DNA from 3 places in the Rhodoferax sp. P2_H8_2 genome. Region 3 is predicted to be linked to each of the others. Evidence: predicted binding sites of a transcription regulator. Region 3 holds the regulator's gene; each other region holds the start of a gene.
What was found. Region 3 encodes sigma-54, which starts transcription at its own class of promoters, with help from an activator protein. Its sites were predicted from a motif close to TGGCANGNAANCTGCTTT; they were not measured.
Positions count from the first base shown of each region.

Region 1: the regulator sigma-54 is predicted to act here: its motif matches at 4,454-4,471, upstream of AC1DV6_RS00330 (globin family protein).
Region 2: the regulator sigma-54 is predicted to act here: its motif matches at 1,331-1,348, upstream of glnK (P-II family nitrogen regulator).

Region 1 covers NZ_JBFUFW010000001.1:57,480-63,764, forward strand. Annotated here, with positions in the region: gene AC1DV6_RS00305 (dicarboxylate/amino acid:cation symporter) at 1-1,182, opposite strand, end outside; gene AC1DV6_RS00310 (hypothetical protein) at 1,266-1,751, shown strand; gene AC1DV6_RS00315 (DUF2145 domain-containing protein) at 1,753-2,685, shown strand; gene AC1DV6_RS00320 (DUF6929 family protein) at 2,665-3,633, opposite strand; gene AC1DV6_RS00325 (2Fe-2S iron-sulfur cluster-binding protein) at 3,640-3,933, shown strand; gene AC1DV6_RS00330 (globin family protein) at 3,958-4,413, opposite strand; gene AC1DV6_RS00335 (sigma-54-dependent transcriptional regulator) at 4,622-5,971, opposite strand; gene AC1DV6_RS00340 (queuosine precursor transporter) at 5,984-6,285, opposite strand, start outside.
Region 2 covers NZ_JBFUFW010000003.1:523,723-530,007, forward strand. Annotated here, with positions in the region: gene AC1DV6_RS08065 (YifB family Mg chelatase-like AAA ATPase) at 1-1,183, opposite strand, end outside; gene glnK (P-II family nitrogen regulator) at 1,420-1,758, shown strand; gene amt (ammonium transporter) at 1,773-3,299, shown strand; gene AC1DV6_RS08080 (chalcone isomerase family protein) at 3,512-4,111, shown strand; gene AC1DV6_RS08085 (SMP-30/gluconolactonase/LRE family protein) at 4,181-5,107, shown strand; gene glcE (glycolate oxidase subunit GlcE) at 5,174-6,285, shown strand, end outside.
Region 3 covers NZ_JBFUFW010000008.1:32,228-38,512, reverse strand. Annotated here, with positions in the region: gene argS (arginine--tRNA ligase) at 1-299, shown strand, start outside; gene AC1DV6_RS14260 (SPOR domain-containing protein) at 367-1,017, shown strand; gene AC1DV6_RS14255 (thiol:disulfide interchange protein DsbA/DsbL) at 1,079-1,732, shown strand; gene AC1DV6_RS14250 (exopolyphosphatase) at 1,798-2,730, shown strand; gene lptA (lipopolysaccharide transport periplasmic protein LptA) at 2,844-3,467, shown strand; gene lptB (LPS export ABC transporter ATP-binding protein) at 3,464-4,258, shown strand; gene rpoN (RNA polymerase factor sigma-54) at 4,258-5,844, shown strand; gene AC1DV6_RS14230 (THUMP domain-containing class I SAM-dependent RNA methyltransferase) at 5,841-6,285, shown strand, end outside.

The sequences.
Region 1 (6,285 bases), on a different contig from region 3:
ATTGGTCAGTGCACGCGCCTCTGACATGAAGCGGTCGATACCCAGGATCAAGGCCAAGCCTGCGACTGGCACCGTACCGACTGCAGAGAGCGTCGCAGCCAGCACAATGAAACCACTGCCAGTAATACCCGCTGCACCTTTGGATGTAAGCAGCAGCACCGCCAACAAGGTCAGCTCCTGCGTCAGCGTCATCGGCGTGTTGGTAGCCTGGGCGATGAACACTGCCGCCATCGTCAGGTAAATGGACGTGCCATCCAGATTGAACGAATAGCCAGTGGGAATGACCAGCCCGACAACCGATTTGCGAGCACCCAGGTTCTCCATCTTTTCCATCATGCGCGGCAGCACCGACTCCGAAGACGACGTGCCCAGCACGATCAGCAGCTCTTCCTTGATGTATTTGACAAACTTCCACACGGAAAAACCGTGCAGCCGGGTGATGGTGCCCAGCACAACGAAGATGAAGATCAGACAGGTCAGGTAGAACGTACCCATCAGCTTACCCAGCGAGAACAGCGAATCGACGCCGTATTTGCCGATCGTGAAGGCCATTGCACCAAATGCACCAATCGGTGCCAATTTCATGATGATGCCGACGATGTCGAACAGCACATGGGACAGTTTTTCAATCAGATCAAACACCATCGTGCCGCGTCCACCAAATTTGTGCAGCGCAAAGCCAAACAGCACAGAGAACAGGAGCACCTGCAGGATTTCACCTTTGGCGAAGGCATCGACCACCGAGGTGGGAATCACGTTCAGAAGGAAATCCACCGTGCCAACCATCTTGCCCGGTCCGGTGTAGGCGGCAATGCCTTTGGTATCTAGCGTGGAGGCGTCCACATTCATGCCCGTGCCAGGTGCCAGCAGGTTGACGGTGACCAGACCGACGATCAAAGCCAGCGTACTGACCACTTCAAAGTACAACAGCGCCAGGCCGCCCGTTTTGCCAACCTTCTTCATGTCTTCCATGCCCGCGATACCGATCACCACGGTGCAGAAGATGATGGGCGCGATGATCATCTTGATCAGCTTGATAAAGCCATCACCCAGTGGCTTCATGTCAGCGCCGGTCTGCGGATAGAAATGGCCAAGGAAAACACCCAGCAACACCGCCACAATGACCTGAAAATACAGAGAGCGGTACAACGGGCGCTTGGTCGGGGATGCGGATGTCTGCATGGGGTCTCCTGGAAGTTTTATACGCCAGATTGGAACCGAATTCCGCTATCCTTGCACCACCGCTTTACACACAGGCACCCACCATGCAGCAGCAAGTCCTTCATTCCCCCATTCTTTGGGTTATCCGCTCCATCGTTGCAATTGCGCTTGCCGGTAGCACCATGTTTGCAATGGCTGGCACATCGTCGGTGGTCAGCACCGGGTCTGAATCGATTGGTAGCTCCTCTGCTTCGATTGAAAAGTCCAGCAACAGCATCTCTGGCGGGGATCGCCATGTCGCGCAGGGCGATTACACCGTGGTCGAGGTCGCTGCGCTGGAGCAACGGCCAGGGATGCTGCGCGTGCATCTACAGGCCGTTGCTGGCACTGAAGATTTCTATTTGCTATTGCCGCGCCAGGCTGCAGAGCGCGGTGCAGTGGCAGTGGGCCAGGTAATCGCTGCAGAGCAACGCCCTTATGGCATCGCGTTTACAGTAGCAGGCGCGCACATCGCAAAATCAGAGCCCTTCTTCCTGGTGCTGGACGATGCCTGGTACCGCGAGCTGGACAGCCGCCCCGTCTCTGGCTAACTTGATTGCCCTTCGCGGCGCAGCGCTGGGCTGTGCCTGGTTGGTGTCAGCTGCCGCCCACGCCAGTTCACTGAACTACTGCCAGCAAACCGCCGAGCCCACTGCGGCAGTGCAGGACCGGCTGATCCAGGTCGCAGCCATCGTCAAACAAACACTCGACGATTCCGGCCAAAACTTGGCGCTGATCTCACGTTCCGGCCTGGCCTTGCAACGGCTTGGGCAAAGGTACTCGCACGCCGGCATCAGCCTGAAAGCCAGCCCCAATACACCGTGGTCAGTGCGCCAACTGTATTACGCATGTGACGCGCAGCGGCCGAAGATATTTGACCAGGGCATGAGCGGTTTTGTGTTGGGTGCAGAAGACCCTGGTGAAGGTTATCTCTCTATCGTGCTGCTGCCGCCAGAAGCTGCTGCGGCACTTGAGAGAGCCGCTTTGGACGAGCATCTGGCGCTGCAATTGCTGAGCCCCAATTACAGCGCCAATGCCTACGCATTCAGCCTGCACTACCAGAACTGCAATCAGTGGCTGGCCGAGTTAATGGCCGCCGCATGGGGAGCCTTAACACCCCATGAATTGACCATTGCAGAAGTTGGCTCACGCAGCCAAGCCCAACAATGGTTGCAGGCCGAAGGCTACATGCCCACCGTGTTGCGCGTGGGTTGGCAACCTCTCATGTGGCTGGCGCGCCAGTTGCCTTGGCTGCACAGCGACGACCATCCGCAGGAAGACCTGGCTGCGGCGCAATTTCGCGTCAGCATGCCGCAATCGATTGAATCGTTTGTGCGGGCGCGCTGGCCGGGTGCAGAGCGCATGGAGGTGTGCTACACCGCGAGCCACGTGGTATTGCACCGCGGCTGGGAACCCATCGCTGATAAGTGCACCCCCGCCGAGGGCGACGAAGTACGTTCTCTTTTAAGCGCGGAGCATCGGTAGACGAACGCGCAGGACTTGCGAAGCCTGCGCTGGGTCATCCGGGTCGGTCACCAAGGTCACTATCCAGAAACCCTCGTCCGCTTTCGCTGAAATTCCTTCTACTTTGGGGCTGCCTATCAGTGGAAAAATACGCCTCACTTCGCCATCGGCCCCTACGATGCCAATCACAGACCCGACGCAGGCGCCGTCCTGCACACTGTCTGCCGTGTCCTCTGCTACAGCGCAAAACATCCACTCTCCGCCACTCAGTACAGTGCCATCCGTCAAGCTGAACGGCACGCCATTGATGCTGCCCAGTTGCAACACCTGCACGCTCTTGGGTTGCGGTGGTTGGGCTGTAAGACCTGCCAGCCAGGGTGCTATCTGATTCCAGTCATAGCGAATACAGGCACTGCGCGCATCGCCTTTGTTGCCACGCTGCAGCAGCATCAGCTCGCCGCTGACCACCAACACGCCTTCAATATTCAAATCTGCAAAGCGTTTGTGCAAAGGCGCATACAGCGCAGCCAGGTTCAGCGTAGCCATCCGGCCATTGGGAACACCGTGCGCATCCAGCGCCATCAGCACCGCGGTTTCGCGATTCTGTTTGGACCCCGAACCCAGAGCTAGTAAAGCACCGGCCGGACACCCAGGTAAAGCGGGCAGCAATGCCAAGGCTTCCAAATCAGGTTTGGCCTTCTTGCGCTCGCGTTTGTCGTTTGGCAAACTGCCGTCCAGCAGTCGCAACAAGGCGCCGGTTGTAGATGCCGCGCCCGGTTCTGCGCTGTCAGCAAACACCCCGAGGTGCAGTTCATCGTCTGCCACCACAAAGAACCGTCCGTGCAGATGTACCAAACCGCTGGCTGCGCTCAGAAACGGTTGCCCGCGCGGGTGCTGCAGAGGGTCCACCCAAAGGGATTGAACGAGCAGTGGCTGCAAGCCTTCGCTAGCGGGAGTATCTGGCATCATTCCGGCATGGTACCGATAGAAACCCCCATCCTCTTTACCGCCCACACCGAACCCGATGGCTTGCAAGTGGATGCCTGGTCGAATGAGCCACTGCTGCTTTCGCTGGAAATGGGCGGAAGCAACTGGCCCAGTTCCTGCCGCAACGGCACCTGCCGAACCTGCATTGGGCAGTTGGTCAGCGGCACCGTGCGCTATGAGGTGGAATGGCCGGGTATCACCACCGAGGAACAGGCGGAGGGCTATGTGTTGCCCTGTATCGCGCACCCTTGCAGCAACGTGGTGCTGCGGCAAGGCTACTGATATTTCGGGGCCGTTCTGTGGCCCTTAAATCTCGGCAAAGGCAGTTTCAAACTGGTGGCGCTTGGAGCGTAAGGCCTCCATAGCGCCGAACTGCATGACATCTGCCAGCAGACCATACGCCGCCGTCCACGCTTCACGTACTTCGTCGGTGAACTTGTCACCCAGACCCGCGCTCAGCGTGGTCAGCAATGCAGTGCCCACGGTGACGTAGTGCTCGTCCTGCACGCCATAGTTCACGTGACGGGCGCCCAGATTGCGCAGTACCGGAGCCAAGGCATCCAGATCACTGAGACCGGCCACGGCAGAGTTCAGCACCGACATCAGCATGCGGCCTTGTGTTGCCATATCGCCCTTGAACATGGGGCGCAGCGCCGGGTCCAGTGTGAAGAGCTGGTTGTAGAAGATTTCAGCGGCTGTTTCTGCGATCGGGCGTACGTGCTCGAAAGACGATTGCACGAGAGCGACTTGATTTTGGTTCATGGTTGCAGTTCCTCAGGATTTTGTTTTAGACGTTGCACATATCCCAAGATCTGTGCCAACTACAAAACCCAATGGAATCAACAACTTACAGAAACCCGCACGGCAAAGTCTGTCTGCGTTTCCCGACAAACAAACATTCGGATTCAAAAACCCCATATAAATCAACAACTTGCGTTGTCGGCGCCAACAGACAGATTTGCAGGCCCGACTAAGCCGTCTTGAATTGCGCTGGCTCCAGTTGGTGGCGCGCCATCAGCGCATAGAAGTCCGTCCGATTCCGCTCTGCCAGCTTTGCAGCAGCGGCCACGTTGCCGTTGGTTATCTTGAGCAGGCTGCTCAGATAGTCGCGCTCAAAAGTGCGGCGCGCTTCATCCAGTGACTGCAATTCAGGCCCAGCATTGCTCAATGCGCCTTGCACCAGCGTCAGCGGAATCACCGGTCCGTTGCTCATCACCACGCACTTTTCGACGACGTTTTGCAGTTGCCGCACATTCCCGGGCCAGGGGGCGGCGCTCAGTGCCTCCAGGCCCCCCGGCGCAAAGGTGTTTACCGGGCGTCCATAGCGCAGGGAAAGACTTTGCACAAAATAGTTGGCCAGCAATGCAATGTCCTCGCGCCGCTGCGCCAACGGTGGAAGCGTGAGACTCACGACGTTGAGGCGGTAGAACAGGTCTTCGCGAAAGCGGCCTGCAGCGACCTCCCCCTCCAGCACGCGATTGCAGGCGGAAATCACCCGCACATCGACCCGGTGCGACTTGCTGGCACCCACCGGGCGCACTTCGCGCTCCTGCAATACGCGCAGCAATTTGACTTGCATCGCCAGCGGCAAATCGGCGACCTCATCCAGAAAAATGGTGCCGCCCTGCGCGCTGGTAAACATGCCGGGGTTGTCGCGCACCGCACCAGTAAATGCGCCCTTCACGTGCCCAAACAGCTCCGACTCCACCAGATTCTCTGGAATCGCACCGCAATTGACGGCCACAAATTCACCTCCCGCGCGCAAGCTTGATGCATGCACGGCACGGGCCAGCAGCTCCTTGCCGGTACCGCTTTCGCCATGGATCAGGATGGACGCATCGCTTTGCGCCATGCGCCGTGCTTCGGCCAACAGCTTTTCCATCCGCGGGCTTCGGGTGATGATGCCTTCGCGCCACGACTCACCGGGGACGTCACCCGGCATCTCGGCGCCCAGCGCGCTGGACACCGTGATCGCACGGTTGACTTCCTGCAGCAAAGCGTTGCGTTCAAACGGCTTTGTGATGTAGCCGAACACGCCTTTTTGCATCGCCTGCACGGCATCTGCAATCGTTCCGTTGGCAGTCAGAATGACAACGGGTAACAGCGGGTAGCGCCGGTGTATGGCTGTGAACAGTTGCAGCCCGTCCATGCCTGGCATGCGCAGGTCCGTGACCACCAGATGCGGCACGCTATGGTCCAGTTGCGCCAGTGCTGCAGCGCCGCCATCGGCAACGCTGACATCGTGCCCTTCATAGCGCAATTGCATCGCAATGGTTTTGAGCAAGTCGGCATCGTCGTCGACCACCAGAATACGGGCCATAGGTTGTTCGCTTCAGGCCGAGAGCTTGAACGGATTGAAATCCGTGCCCCGGTCGTAATAGTCTTCGTTCTCGCGCCGCTTCAGGAATGCCACTACTTTGTAGGTCACGGGGGTCATCACAATTTCCCAGCCCGTCTTCAGAAAGTACTGTGCAACTGCCACTTTGATGACGTCTTCGGTTTGCCAGATGCCGTAGAAGGCGATGAAATAGAACAGCGACGAGTCCACCAGTTCACCTACCAGTGTAGAGCCAATGGTGCGGCTCCACAGCCACTTGCCCTTGGTGGCGATCTTCATCTTCGCCAGCACATAGC
Region 2 (6,285 bases), on a different contig from region 3:
CCATCAGCGGGCCGCTGAGTTTGCTCTGGTAACGGTGGATCTGGTCGGGTGTGCAGCGGCAACTGTGGGTCGCTGAGCCGTGGTAACCGCAGGGGCAGGGATTCATTGCGCCTATTAACTGAAAACGTGCCGGGAACTCGGCCCTTCGCGCGGCGCGGGAGATGACGATACTACCGGTCTCCAGCGGTTCACGTAACGCTTCGAGTGCGGACCGGGGAAATTCTGGAAATTCATCTAAAAATAAGACGCCATGGTGCGCCAATGAAATTTCTCCGGGCCGAGGGGGTGAACCGCCGCCAACCAGTGCCACCGCACTGGCGGTGTGATGGGGCTGGGCCGTCACTCTCTGACTCCACCGCTCCATGGCAAACCGTCCGCTCAAAGACGCAATGGCGGCGCTCTGCAAAGCTTCCTCCACGCTCATGTCGGGAAGCAGCCCTGCCAATCTATGCGCCAGCATCGACTTACCAGAGCCCGGAGCTCCAACCAACAAAATACTGTGACCACCGGCGGCGGCAATTTCCAGCGCGCGTTTGGCGGCGGCCTGGCCTTTGACGTCGGCCATATCGGGTGTGGCAACCCGTGCCGCAGGTGGTGCGGCGTGGATGCGAGCCCAGCCGTCGGGCGTAGCCTGCGTAACTATCGCCTCGGTGTTTGCCTCGGGCGGTGCAAAGTGTTGCACCACGTCCAGCAGGTGCCTTGCGCGGTAAACCTGTGCTCCCGGCACCAACGCCGCTTCTTCCGCGCTGCCCGGGGGCAAGACAAGGCGGGCCGATTCTTGCCCCGAGCTGTGCAGCGCCAGCGCCATGGCCAGCGCGCCGCGCACCGGGCGCAACTCGCCGGAGAGCGACAGCTCACCCGCAAACTCATAGCCCGCCAGCTTGCTGGTATCAATCAGGCCACTGGCTGCCAGAATGCCCAAAGCGATGGGGAGGTCCAGCCGGCCAGAATCTTTGGGCAGGTCGGCAGGCGCCAAATTGACGGTGATTCTTTTGTTATTTGGGAATTCCAGGCCGCTGTTCTGGATCGCGCAGCGCACGCGTTCGCGTGCTTCCTTCACCTCCACATCGGCGAGCCCCACCAGCGCGAAACTGGGCAGGCCATTCGCCAGATGGACTTCCACCGTGACCGGGATAGCTTCCAGCCCCAATAAAACCCGGCTTTGCACCAAAGACAAACTCATGGCGAATCCTCCCAAAACAGTGCGCCCACATTCCATGCAGAAACATCATCTGCACCAAACAGGTGCTTACTGGTTATTCATACAGCTATCTTAACGCAAACCACGGTATTTGGTGTACAGGGACGAGAAAGCAACGCTGGGGTCGGTTGGCACGCCTCATGCTTTGTAGGGTTGTCTCCCGATTTCCGGGGAGTGAGTCGGCCATGGGCTCTGTACGCAATTAACCAGGAGAAAGCATGAAACTCGTAACGGCCATCATCAAACCGTTCAAGCTTGACGAGGTGCGAGAAGCCTTGTCGGCGATCGGTGTGCAGGGCATCACCGTCACCGAAGTCAAGGGCTTCGGGCGTCAAAAGGGACATACCGAGCTGTACCGCGGCGCGGAATACGTGGTCGACTTCTTGCCCAAGGTCAAGATTGAAGCGGCTATCGACGATGCGCTGGTTGAGCGCGTGATCGAAGCGGTTGAAGCTGCAGCCCGCACCGGCAAGATCGGTGACGGCAAGATTTTCGTGTACGACCTCGAACAAGTGGTCCGTATCCGCACCGGTGAAACCGGTAAAGAAGCACTGTGAGATTGGAAAACACCATGAAAAAACTGCTTATTTCCCTGGCCCTGGCGTTTAGCGCGCTGTCGGCAACTTCGCTGGCCGTCGCACAAAGCCCGGCTCCTGCAGCTACTGCATCGGCGCCTGAAGCCGCTGCCACACCGGCCGCTGCACCTGCTGCTGCCGCTCCTGCTGAAGCTGCTTCGGCACCGGCCGTTGCAGCACCGGCACCGGTTCCCAACAAGGGCGACACCGCCTGGATGATGGTCTCCACCATGCTGGTGATCCTGATGACGGTTCCCGGCCTGGCCCTGTTCTACGGCGGCCTGGTGCGCAGCAAGAACATGCTGTCCGTACTGATGCAGGTTCTGGTGACCTTCTCGATGATTGTTGTGTTGTGGTTCATTTATGGCTACAGCCTGGCGTTCACCGAGGGCAATGCCTTCTTCGGCGGCACAGACCGTTTGTTCATGAAGGGAATCTGGGACAACGTCGCGGGTACTTTCGCCAGTGGTGCCACTTTCAGCAAGGGCACGCCCATGTATGAAATCGTGTTCGCCGCCTTCCAGGCCACCTTCGCCGGTATTACCTGCTGCCTGATCGTGGGTTCTTTTGCTGAACGTATCAAGTTCACGGCTGCATTGGCCTTCATGGTGATCTGGTTCACTTTCAGCTATGCACCTATGGCCCACATGGTCTGGTTCTGGATGGGACCTGATGCTTACGCCTCAGCAGCTGTCGCCGATGAAATGACCTCCAAGGCCGGTCTGTTGTGGCAATGGGGTGCGCTGGACTTCGCCGGCGGCACTGTGGTGCACATCAACGCAGCGGTTGCCGGTTTGGTCGGTGCGTTCATGATTGGCAAGCGCGTCGGTTACGGCAAGGAATCCATGGCGCCTCACAGCCTGACACTGACCATGGTCGGTGCCTCGCTGCTGTGGGTGGGTTGGTTCGGCTTCAACGCCGGCTCCGCTCTGGAAGCCAATGGCTTTGCCGCACTGGCCTTCATCAACACCTTGGGCGCTACTGCCGCTGCGGTGTTGACATGGAGCATCGGTGAAGCGCTGATGAAGGGCAAGGCTTCGATGCTGGGCGCTGCGTCTGGCGCAGTGGCTGGCCTGGTCGCGATCACACCTGCCGCCGGTAACGTCGGCATCGGCGGTGGCCTGGTGATTGGCTTGCTGGCTGGCTTTGCCGGTCTGTGGGGCGTGACAGGTCTGAAGAAGCTGCTGGGCGCAGACGACACCTTGGACGTGTTCGGCGTGCACGGTGTCTGCGGCATCCTGGGTGCCTTGCTGACTGGTGTGTTTGCATCGCCTTCGCTCGGTGGCCCCAGCATGATGGGCGACTGGGTGACGGCAACCATGGTGACACCTGACGCTTACTCCATCGGCGCACAAGTGCTGGTTCAGGCCAAGGCCGTCGGCGTGACGATCCTCTGGTCGGGCATCGTTTCCGTGATCGCCTACTTCATCGTCGACAAGACCATTGGTCTGCGTGTCAGCGAAGAAGACGAGCGCGAAGGTCTGGACATCACGTCCCACGGCGAAACGGCTTACGGTCGCTAAACACAGGACTGATGTAGACATCATTCTTCTTGAAGTTGAAGGCCCGGCAGGATGCAAGTCCCGCCGGGCTTTTTTACGTGTGCTTGACGGCAACCGAATCAGGCGCTCCTGGGTGAGTCAGTGCGCGGTCAGAGGCATGCACTACGATGTTTGCCGCACGGTGGGGAGATCGGGCAATGGTTGCCGGGGGCCTGCGGTGTGGAGACAAGACAATGAAAAGACCAAGTATTTTCCGTGCGTCGCGCAATGCCGCATTGGCTGCCAGCCTGGTGTTGGCATCGGTGGCGTTTGCGCCAATGGCGTGGGCCGCTGGCCCGTTTGACCCGGTGCAAAGCGTGCAGGGCACCGAGCTGCAGCTCAACGGTGCGGGCACCCGCTACAAAGCAATTTTCAAGGTGTATGACCTGGCGTTGTACAGCAGCCGCAAAGTGAAGACGCTGGATGAGCTGCTGGCAGTGCCCGGCCCCAAGCGGCTGAGCTTCATCGCATTGCGCGACCTTCCGGGCACGGACCTGGGCCTGTCCTTCATCAAGGGCCTGTCCAACAATTCAACCCCCGAGCAGATCCGCAAACACACACCCTCCAGCACGCGCCTGATCGAGATTTTCTCGGGCCGCCCCAAAGTAGCGGCGGGCGATACCTTTGCGATGGAATACCTGCCCGGCAAGGGCACTACCTTCTTCATCAAGGGCGTGGCCCAAGGTGCCCCGTTGGGCGATGATGAGTACTTCGGCATGATCCTGCGCATCTGGCTGGGCCAGGTACCGGTGGACTACAAGCTCAAGGAAGCCATGCTGGGCACTGGCACCTGAGGTTTGAGCGCTACATTGCTTGTGCCTGCGCGGTAACTATTCTTACCAACAGCAGGCACAATTTGGCGCATGACAAGCAAACCCTCCGCCTGGACTTCCGTAGCCACGCAAACCTTCACGCTCGGTGAGTCGCCGTTCTGGCATCCGCAAGAACAAACCCTGTACTGGGTCGACATCGCTGGGCGTAAGTTGGCGCGTGCCAATGTCTACATGGGCACGGTGGACACCTGGGACATGCCCAGTGAGCCCGGCTGCATAGCACCCGCTGCCAGCGGCGGCTTGGTGATCGCGCTGCGCCATGGCGTCTTTCGCGCGCGCACCTGGGGTGGCGCGCTGGAAGCCATCACCGTGCTGGACTACGACCAAAAGACCGTACGTGCCAACGACGGCAAGTGCGATCCTTTGGGCCGCTTCTGGGTCGGCACCGTGGACGAGCCCAAGGCGGCCAAAGCTGGTACGCTGTACAGCATCGATTGCCGCAAGGGTGCACCGGTGGTCACGCGCCAGGCGGGCGATGCGTTGACGGCGAATGGCTTGGCCTGGAGCCCCGATGTCAGCACGCTGTACTGGGCCGACACGCCCAACCACATCGTGCATGCCTGGAATTTCGATCTGAAAACCAACACATTGAGCACGCACCGCAACTTTCTGCAGTTCCAGAAAAAGCCGGAAGGCTGGCACTACAACGACAACCGCTACCAGGGCCGCCCGGATGGTGCCGCGGTGGATGCGCTTGGCAACTACTGGGTGGCGATGTACGAAGGCCGGCGCATTTGTGTGTTCTCCCCCGCAGGCGAATTGCTGCGCGAAATTGAAACCCCGGTGCAATGCCCGACGATGCCCTGCTTTGGCGGCGAAGACCTGCGCACGCTGTACATCACCAGCGCGAAAAAAGGCCGTGGCGATGACGAGCTGGCGCAAATGCCGCTGTCCGGTACGGTGTTCGCTATGCAGGTGGACACACCGGGCCTGCCTGTGAATTTCTTCGCCGACTAAATTTTTCACTGCGACCGCCGCAGAAATTTCACGCGTAGTGCGTGCCCGACGGCTTACCATCGGCCCATGTCTGCGCAGCCATCTTTTCAAGCCACTACAGCGGAATTCGCCGAGCGCGTGCGCCGGGCCGCGGCGGATGGGCGCGGTCTGCATATTCGCGGTGGTGGTAGCAAGGATTTCTACGGCGCAGCGCGAGGCGGGGACTTGCTGGAGACCGCCAGTCTGAGCGGCATCGTCAGCTACGAGCCCAGCGAATTGGTGGTCACTGCCGGTGCCGGCACACCCTTGAAAGAATTGGAAGACCTGCTGGCCGGCGAAGGCCAATGCCTGGCGTTTGAGCCACCGCACTTCGCGCGCTCGCAGCCGTCTGGCGCAACCATCGGCGGCATGGTCGCCACGGGCCTTTCTGGCCCGGCGCGTGCCAGTGTCGGCGGAGTGCGGGACTATGTGCTGGGCCTGCAACTGATCAATGGCCGCGCCGAACACCTGACGTTTGGCGGCCAGGTGATGAAGAACGTCGCGGGCTACGACGTCTCACGTTTGATGGTGGGCGCGATGGGCACCCTGGGCCTGATCACACAGGTGTCGCTCAAGGTCATGCCCAAGGCGCCTGCCGAGGCCACCCTGGTATTTGAACTTGCGCAAGCCGCTGCGCTGGAGCATTTGCACCGCTGGGGCGGCGAGCCTTTGCCGCTGAACGCGAGTTGCTGGGTGCATGACCCGACGGATGGTGCTGGCCGTGACTTGCTGTTTGTACGGCTGCGTGGTGCAGTGGCTGCCGTTGAGACGGCATGCCAAAAAATGCTGGGCGAAGTCGACGGGAAGCAGCTGGACAACGCCCAGGCCGCCGCGGACTGGTTGCTCTGTCGCGACCAGGCGCTGCCCTTCTTTGCGCAGCCGCCGCAACAGGACATGGCACTGTGGCGATTGAGCCTGCCGCAAACTGCACCCGTGCTGGGCCTGCCCTGGCCGCAGCTGGTGGAGTGGCATGGTGGTTTGCGCTGGCTCTGGGCGCCGCATGATGCGGCTGCCGAGTTGCATGCAAAGGCGCAACGTGTCGGCGGAAGCGCTAGTATTTTTGTAGCTGCTCACGCACATTCTGCGCGTGCTGCAGGCCAATTCGACACCCAAAATACAGCGGCAACCGAAATTGCGAAGAGGCTGAAAACCAGCTTTGA
Region 3 (6,285 bases):
CACAGCTGAAGTCTGTCGACCTGAGCCCGCTGACCAGCCCGCAGGCGCTGTCCTTGATGCTGCTGCTGGCCAAGTTCCCGGAGATGCTGACGGCCGCCGCTGAGGGCTTTGCGCCACACGACGTGACCTTTTACCTTCGCGAACTGGCTGCGAGCTACCACAGCTATTACGATGCAGAACGCATCCTAGTGGACGACGAGCAGATCAAACTGGCACGCCTGGCCCTGGTCGCAGCGACGGCGCAGGTGCTGCACAATGGTTTGGCAGTGCTGGGCGTGAGTGCGCCGGCAAAAATGTAATAACTTGCGGGTCAGACCACTCGCGTAAGCGATGTGCTCTGAACCCAACTGATTGAGAAAGCAACGGATGAAATTGCAACGTGGTAATACCCTGGTGGGATTCATCGTCGGCGTGGTCGTAGGGCTCGCCGCCGCACTGGCGGTGGCCGTGTACGTGACCAAAGTCCCCGTCCCTTTCATGAACAAGGGCCAAAGCCGCTCCAGCGATCAGGACGAGGCTGAAGCCAAAAAGAACAAGGACTGGGATCCGAACGCGCCTTTGTACGGCAAGAACCCGGTCAAACCTCCGCCCGCACCGGTCCCTGAAGAGCCGGCCAAAACGGCTGGCAAGGCCGACGCCAAGGATGCTGGCAAAGCGCCGGCGAAACCAGAAGCAAAGGCCGATGCAAAAGCGGATGCCAAAGGCGAACTCAAGCCTGCGGTATCGGCAGATCCGCTGGGCGATCTGGCCAGAGCCAAGGCGGCTATCAACGAAGGCGATGCCTTCAGCTACTTTGTGCAAATTGGCGCCTTCCAGAAGCAGGAAGATGCTGAGGCCCACCGTGCCAAGCTATCCCTCAGCGGGATTGAGTCCAAAATTTCGGAGCGCGAACAATCGGGCAAGATGGTGTACCGTGTGCGCGTCGGGCCGTTTGACAAGAAAGACGACGGCGAGCGCGCCAAGGAAAAGCTGGAAAAAGCAGGGCTGGAAACGGCTTTGGTGCGCGTACAAAAGTAACTGTTTGCAGGGCAGATCATCAGCCCTGTTCCCAACTGCCTAGAGGATTGGAGCCAAGCGTATGAAACGTCGTGATTTTTCCGCCGTCGTTGCCGGCGCAGCTGCGCTGTCGTTGGCCAGCGGCGCTCTGGCGCAGGGCGGCAAACCAATAGCCGGAACGCACTATGCGGTCATCGATCCGAAGGCACCCGTAGATGCGCCGGCGGGCAAGATCGAGGTGGTGGAGTTCTTCTGGTACGACTGTCCCCACTGCAACGCGTTTGAGCCCATCCTGGATGCCTGGCTGAAACGTTTACCCAACGACATTGCGTTCCGTCGGGCTCCTGCAGCTTTCGATGACAGCTTTGTCCCACTGCAACGCCTGTATTACGCGCTGGAAGAGATGGGGCTGATCGACAAGCTGCACGCCAAAGTGTTTTCTGCGATTCATCGCGAACGAAGTCTGCCCATCCGATCCAAAGGGGAAGCCATCGCCGAGTGGGTGTCCAGGCAAGGCGTGGACAAGGCCAAATTTGTCGAGCAGTACAACTCCTTCACGGTAGCGGCCAAGGCCAGCCGCGCAACGCAGCTGCAAAACGCTTACAAGCTCGAAGGCGTACCCGCCCTCGGGGTGGCTGGACGTTTCCTGACCGATGGCCCCATGGCTGGCAATATGGACAGGGCGCTGCTGGTGGTGGAGTCGCTGGTGGCGGATCTGCGCGCCGCGCGCGCGTAAGTTTCCTGAAGGCCTGCTGTTGCGGGCTAGAATAATTCGCACAACATTACAACGGAGCAGGCGCCATGGCCCATGAGAAATACCGACTGGTAACCCGCAGTGACTTTGACGGCTTGGTCTGCGCAGTGCTGCTCAATGAGATGGACTTGATCGATGACATCAAGTTTGTGCACCCCAAAGATATGCAGGATGGCAAGGTGGACGTGTCGGACCGCGACATCACCACCAATCTGCCCTATGTACCTGGCGTGCATCTGGCGTTTGACCACCACGCATCTGAAACCGTACGCAATACCGGCGAGCGCCCCAATCACATCATCCATCCGGACGTGCCATCGGCCGCCCGCGTGGTGTTTGACCACTACGGTGGTTTCTCCAAGTTCCCGCAACGCTTCGAAGCCATGATGGACGCGGTGGACAAAGGTGACTCTGCCCAGTTTGATCGCGACGAAATTCTGGAGCCCACCGACTGGGTACTGCTGAACTTCCTGATGGACTCCCGTACCGGCTTGGGCCGTTTCCGCGAGTTCCGCGTCAGCAACTACCAGTTGATGATGGATTTGATCCAGTATTGCCGCAACCACAGCATCGACGAAATACTGCAATTGCCCGACGTGATCGAGCGGGTGGATCTGTATTTTGACCACACCGCCCAGGCCCGCGACCAAATTGAACGCTGCGCCAAGGTCTACAAGAATCTGGTGGTGCTGGACCTGCGCAACGAGGAAACCATCTATGCGGTGAATCGTTTCATGATTTACGCGATGTTCCCCGAGACCAATATCTCCATCCACGCGATGTGGGGTGTGCAGAAGCAGAACACGGTGTATGCCACCGGTAAGTCCATTCTGAACCGCTCGTCCAAGACCAATATCGGTGAACTGATGTTGTCGTATGGCGGTGGCGGCCACGAAAATGCAGGTACCTGCCAGATCGACAACGACAAAGCTGACGCTGTTTTGCAGCAACTGATCACCAAAATCAACGCAGACGGCTAGCCCGTTCGGACGGTCCGCGCAAAATCTTTGCGCGCCAGGCACGACAAAGCTCCGGGAATACCCGGGGCGCTCGTTACAATGGGACATCGCCCAAGAGCAAGTTTCGTGCCTTTATGAAAAACAACCCCTTTCGTACGCTGGTTCTGGTTGCCTTGATGGCGGCCAGCGGCTGGGCATGGGCCGACAAGGCCGACCGCAACAAGCCGATGAATATCGAGGCAGATTCCCTGCGCTACGACGATGTGCGGCAGATCAGTATTGCTACTGGTCGGGTGGTCATTACCAAGGGCAGCATCGTGATGCGCGGCGCGAAGATTGAGGTTCGCCAGGACCCCGAAGGTTACCAATACGGCGTAGTCACCAGCGGGGCGGATGCCCGGGCCTTCTTCCGGCAAAAGCGCGACACCGTGGACGAATTCATTGAGGGCGAGGGTGACACCATTGAGTACGACGGCAAGGCCGACACCGTGCGCTTTGTCCAGAAAGCCCAGTTGCGCCGTTTGCGTGGCAGTGCGTTGGCAGACGAAATCACGGGCGCTGTCATCGTCTACGAAAACCTGACCGATCGGTTCACGGTGGACGGCAACGCTGGCAAGACCGCCACGGGTGCGCCCGCGGGCCGTGTACGTGCCGTGCTGACCCCCAAACAGGATGTAGCGCCAGCGACTGCACCTGCGGCATCTGCCCCCGGTCCGGCATTGCGCGCGACCACGACTTTGGGCGGAACTGCGCGGTGAGCACCGAACTGTTGGCGCCTGAGGCAAGCATTCCTTTTGCTGACTCCACGCAAGGCAAACTGGAAGCCCGCCATCTGCAAAAGTCGTACGGCAAACGGCTGGTGGTCAAGGATGTGTCTCTGGCGGTGCGCACTGGCGAGGTGGTTGGTCTGCTGGGCCCCAATGGTGCGGGCAAGACCACATCGTTCTACATGATCGTAGGCCTGCTGCGTGCCAGCGCAGGTGACATCACGATCGACGGTCAGTCGATCGAGCACATGCCCATCCACCGTCGCGCGCGCTTGGGGCTGGGCTATCTGCCGCAAGAGGCATCCATCTTTCGCAAGCTCAATGTCGAAGACAACGTGCGCGCTGTTCTGGAGTTGCAGCGTGACGAGAATGGTGAGCCGCTGAAGAAGCCGGAAATCGAAGCCCGCCTGACGTCGCTGTTGCAGGAGCTGCGTGTGGAGCATCTGCGTGAGTCGCCCTCGTTGGCCTTGTCCGGAGGTGAGCGCCGCCGCGTGGAGATTGCCCGCGCACTGGCAACCCGGCCGCGCTTCATCCTGCTGGACGAGCCGTTCGCGGGTATAGATCCAATCGCCGTGATCGAGATCCAGCGCATCATCAATTTCCTGAAGGCACGTGGCATCGGCGTGTTGATCACCGACCACAATGTGCGCGAGACGCTGGGCATCTGTGACCATGCCTACATCATCAGCGACGGCCACGTGCTGGCTGAGGGTACGCCCTCCGAGATCGTGAACAACGCCGATGTGCGCCGCGTGTATCTCGGTGAGCACTTCAAAATGTGATGAAGCAGGGCTTATCCCTACGCGTCTCCCAACACCTGGCGCTAACCCCCCAGCTACAACAGTCGATCCGGCTGCTGCAGCTTTCCACGCTGGAACTCAGCCAGGAAGTGGAGCAGATGCTGGACGAAAACCCGTTTCTGGAACTCACCGAAGAACGCGCCGAGCGCGAAGACTATGGGCTGGTGGCGGCGGATACGCCTGTCAGCACCGGAGACCGCGAATCTGAAGTTGCTGCTGATTTTGTAGCTGATTACGCTGGTGCGACGGGTGCTGACGGCAAAACAGACGACGACAGTGTGCCTTTGTCTGGCGATGATGGCATGGGTTGGGAGGGCGATGGCGGTACGGGTGTCGCCGCTGACGACAGCGAATGGGGTGGTGATGCTGCCCCGCGTACGAACAACCGGGACGAGGACGAAACGCAGGACGCCACGGCGTTGGCGCGCTCGCAGGAGAGCCTGCAAGCCCATCTGCACCGCCAGGCATTGCGTCTGCGCCTGTCAGAGGAAGACCGCGCCGCGCTGCGCTTCCTGATTGAATCGCTGAACGACGACGGCTACCTGGAAGACACACTGGAGAACCTGGCGCGCAGCCTGACGCCGGGCAGCGACGAGCAGTTGGACGACCTGGTGCATCACTTCCAGGTGGCGCTGGGCCTGCTGCACAGCCTGGAGCCGGTGGGCGTAGGCGCCCGTGATCTGGGCGAATGCCTGCGTTTGCAATTGCGCGCGCTGTTACTGGACAACGATTTCCCTGACGAGCGCGAAGTGCTGGAAGTGGGTTTGAAGATTTGCCGCCAGCCCATGGAGCTACTGGCGCGGCGCGATATCAAACGGCTGGTGCAATTGGGAGCGGGCAGCGACGCGCTGGTGCGCGAAGCGATTGCCCGCATTGCCCGGCTGGAGCCCAAGCCGGGGCGGCGCTTTGTCGACGTCGAGCGCAACGTCGTAATCCCCGACGTGTTGGTGGTGCAGGTCGGCAAGACGATTGGCGGCATGGGTCCGAAATTCCGGGTGCAGTTGAACCCGGATGTGATGCCGCGCCTCAAGGTGCATGACATTTACGCCAATGTGCTGCGCAACCACAAGGCCAGTTCCAGCCATGCGGGGCTGCAGCAGCGCCTGCAGGAAGCGCGCTGGTTTATCAAGAACATCCAGCAGCGCTTCGACACCATCTTGCGTGTCAGCACGGCGATTGTGGAGCGGCAAAAAAGCTTCTTTGTGCACGGCGAATTGGCGATGCGCCCACTGGTGCTGCGCGAGATTGCGGATGAATTGGGGCTGCACGAGTCAACGATCAGCCGCGTGACCACGGCCAAGTACATGGCAACGCCGTTTGGTACCTTTGAGTTGAAGTATTTCTTTGGTTCAGGGCTGGGCACCGAGTCCGGTGGCAATGCGTCCAGCACGGCCGTACGTGCGTTGATCAAGCAGTTCATCAGCGCCGAGAGCAGCAAGAAGCCTTTGAGCGACAACCAGATTTCCGAGATGCTCAAGGAGCAGGGCATTGAATGCGCCCGCCGCACCGTGGCCAAATACCGCGAGGGGCTGAAGATCGCTCCCGCATCTTTACGTAAGGCACTCTGATGCAACTCCAACTTTTCTTACCTTGTGCCGCCGGTGTCGAGGACCTGCTGGCCGCCGAAGTACACGCAGCGACAGGCCTGATGGGTGAAGACCTGCTGACGCGCCGCGGTGGCGTATTGGCGCGCGGCTCCTGGCGTGACGCGATGCTGCTGAACCTGCATAGCCGTCTGGCGCAGCGCGTGCTGGTGCAACTCTCGTATACCGAATACCGCAATGAGCAGGACCTGTACCGCGCCGCCAGCGAGGTGGCCTGGGAAATCTGGTTTACGCCCAAGCAAAGCATCAAGGTCGAAGTCACGTCGCAGCACAGCCCGCTGACCAGCCTGAACTTCGCTGCGCTGAAGATCAAGGATGCGGTCTGCGACCGCTTCCGCGACAAGGCCAACGGCGTGCGCCCCGATGTGAATACCCAGTGGCCCGACGTGCGCATCTATGCCCACC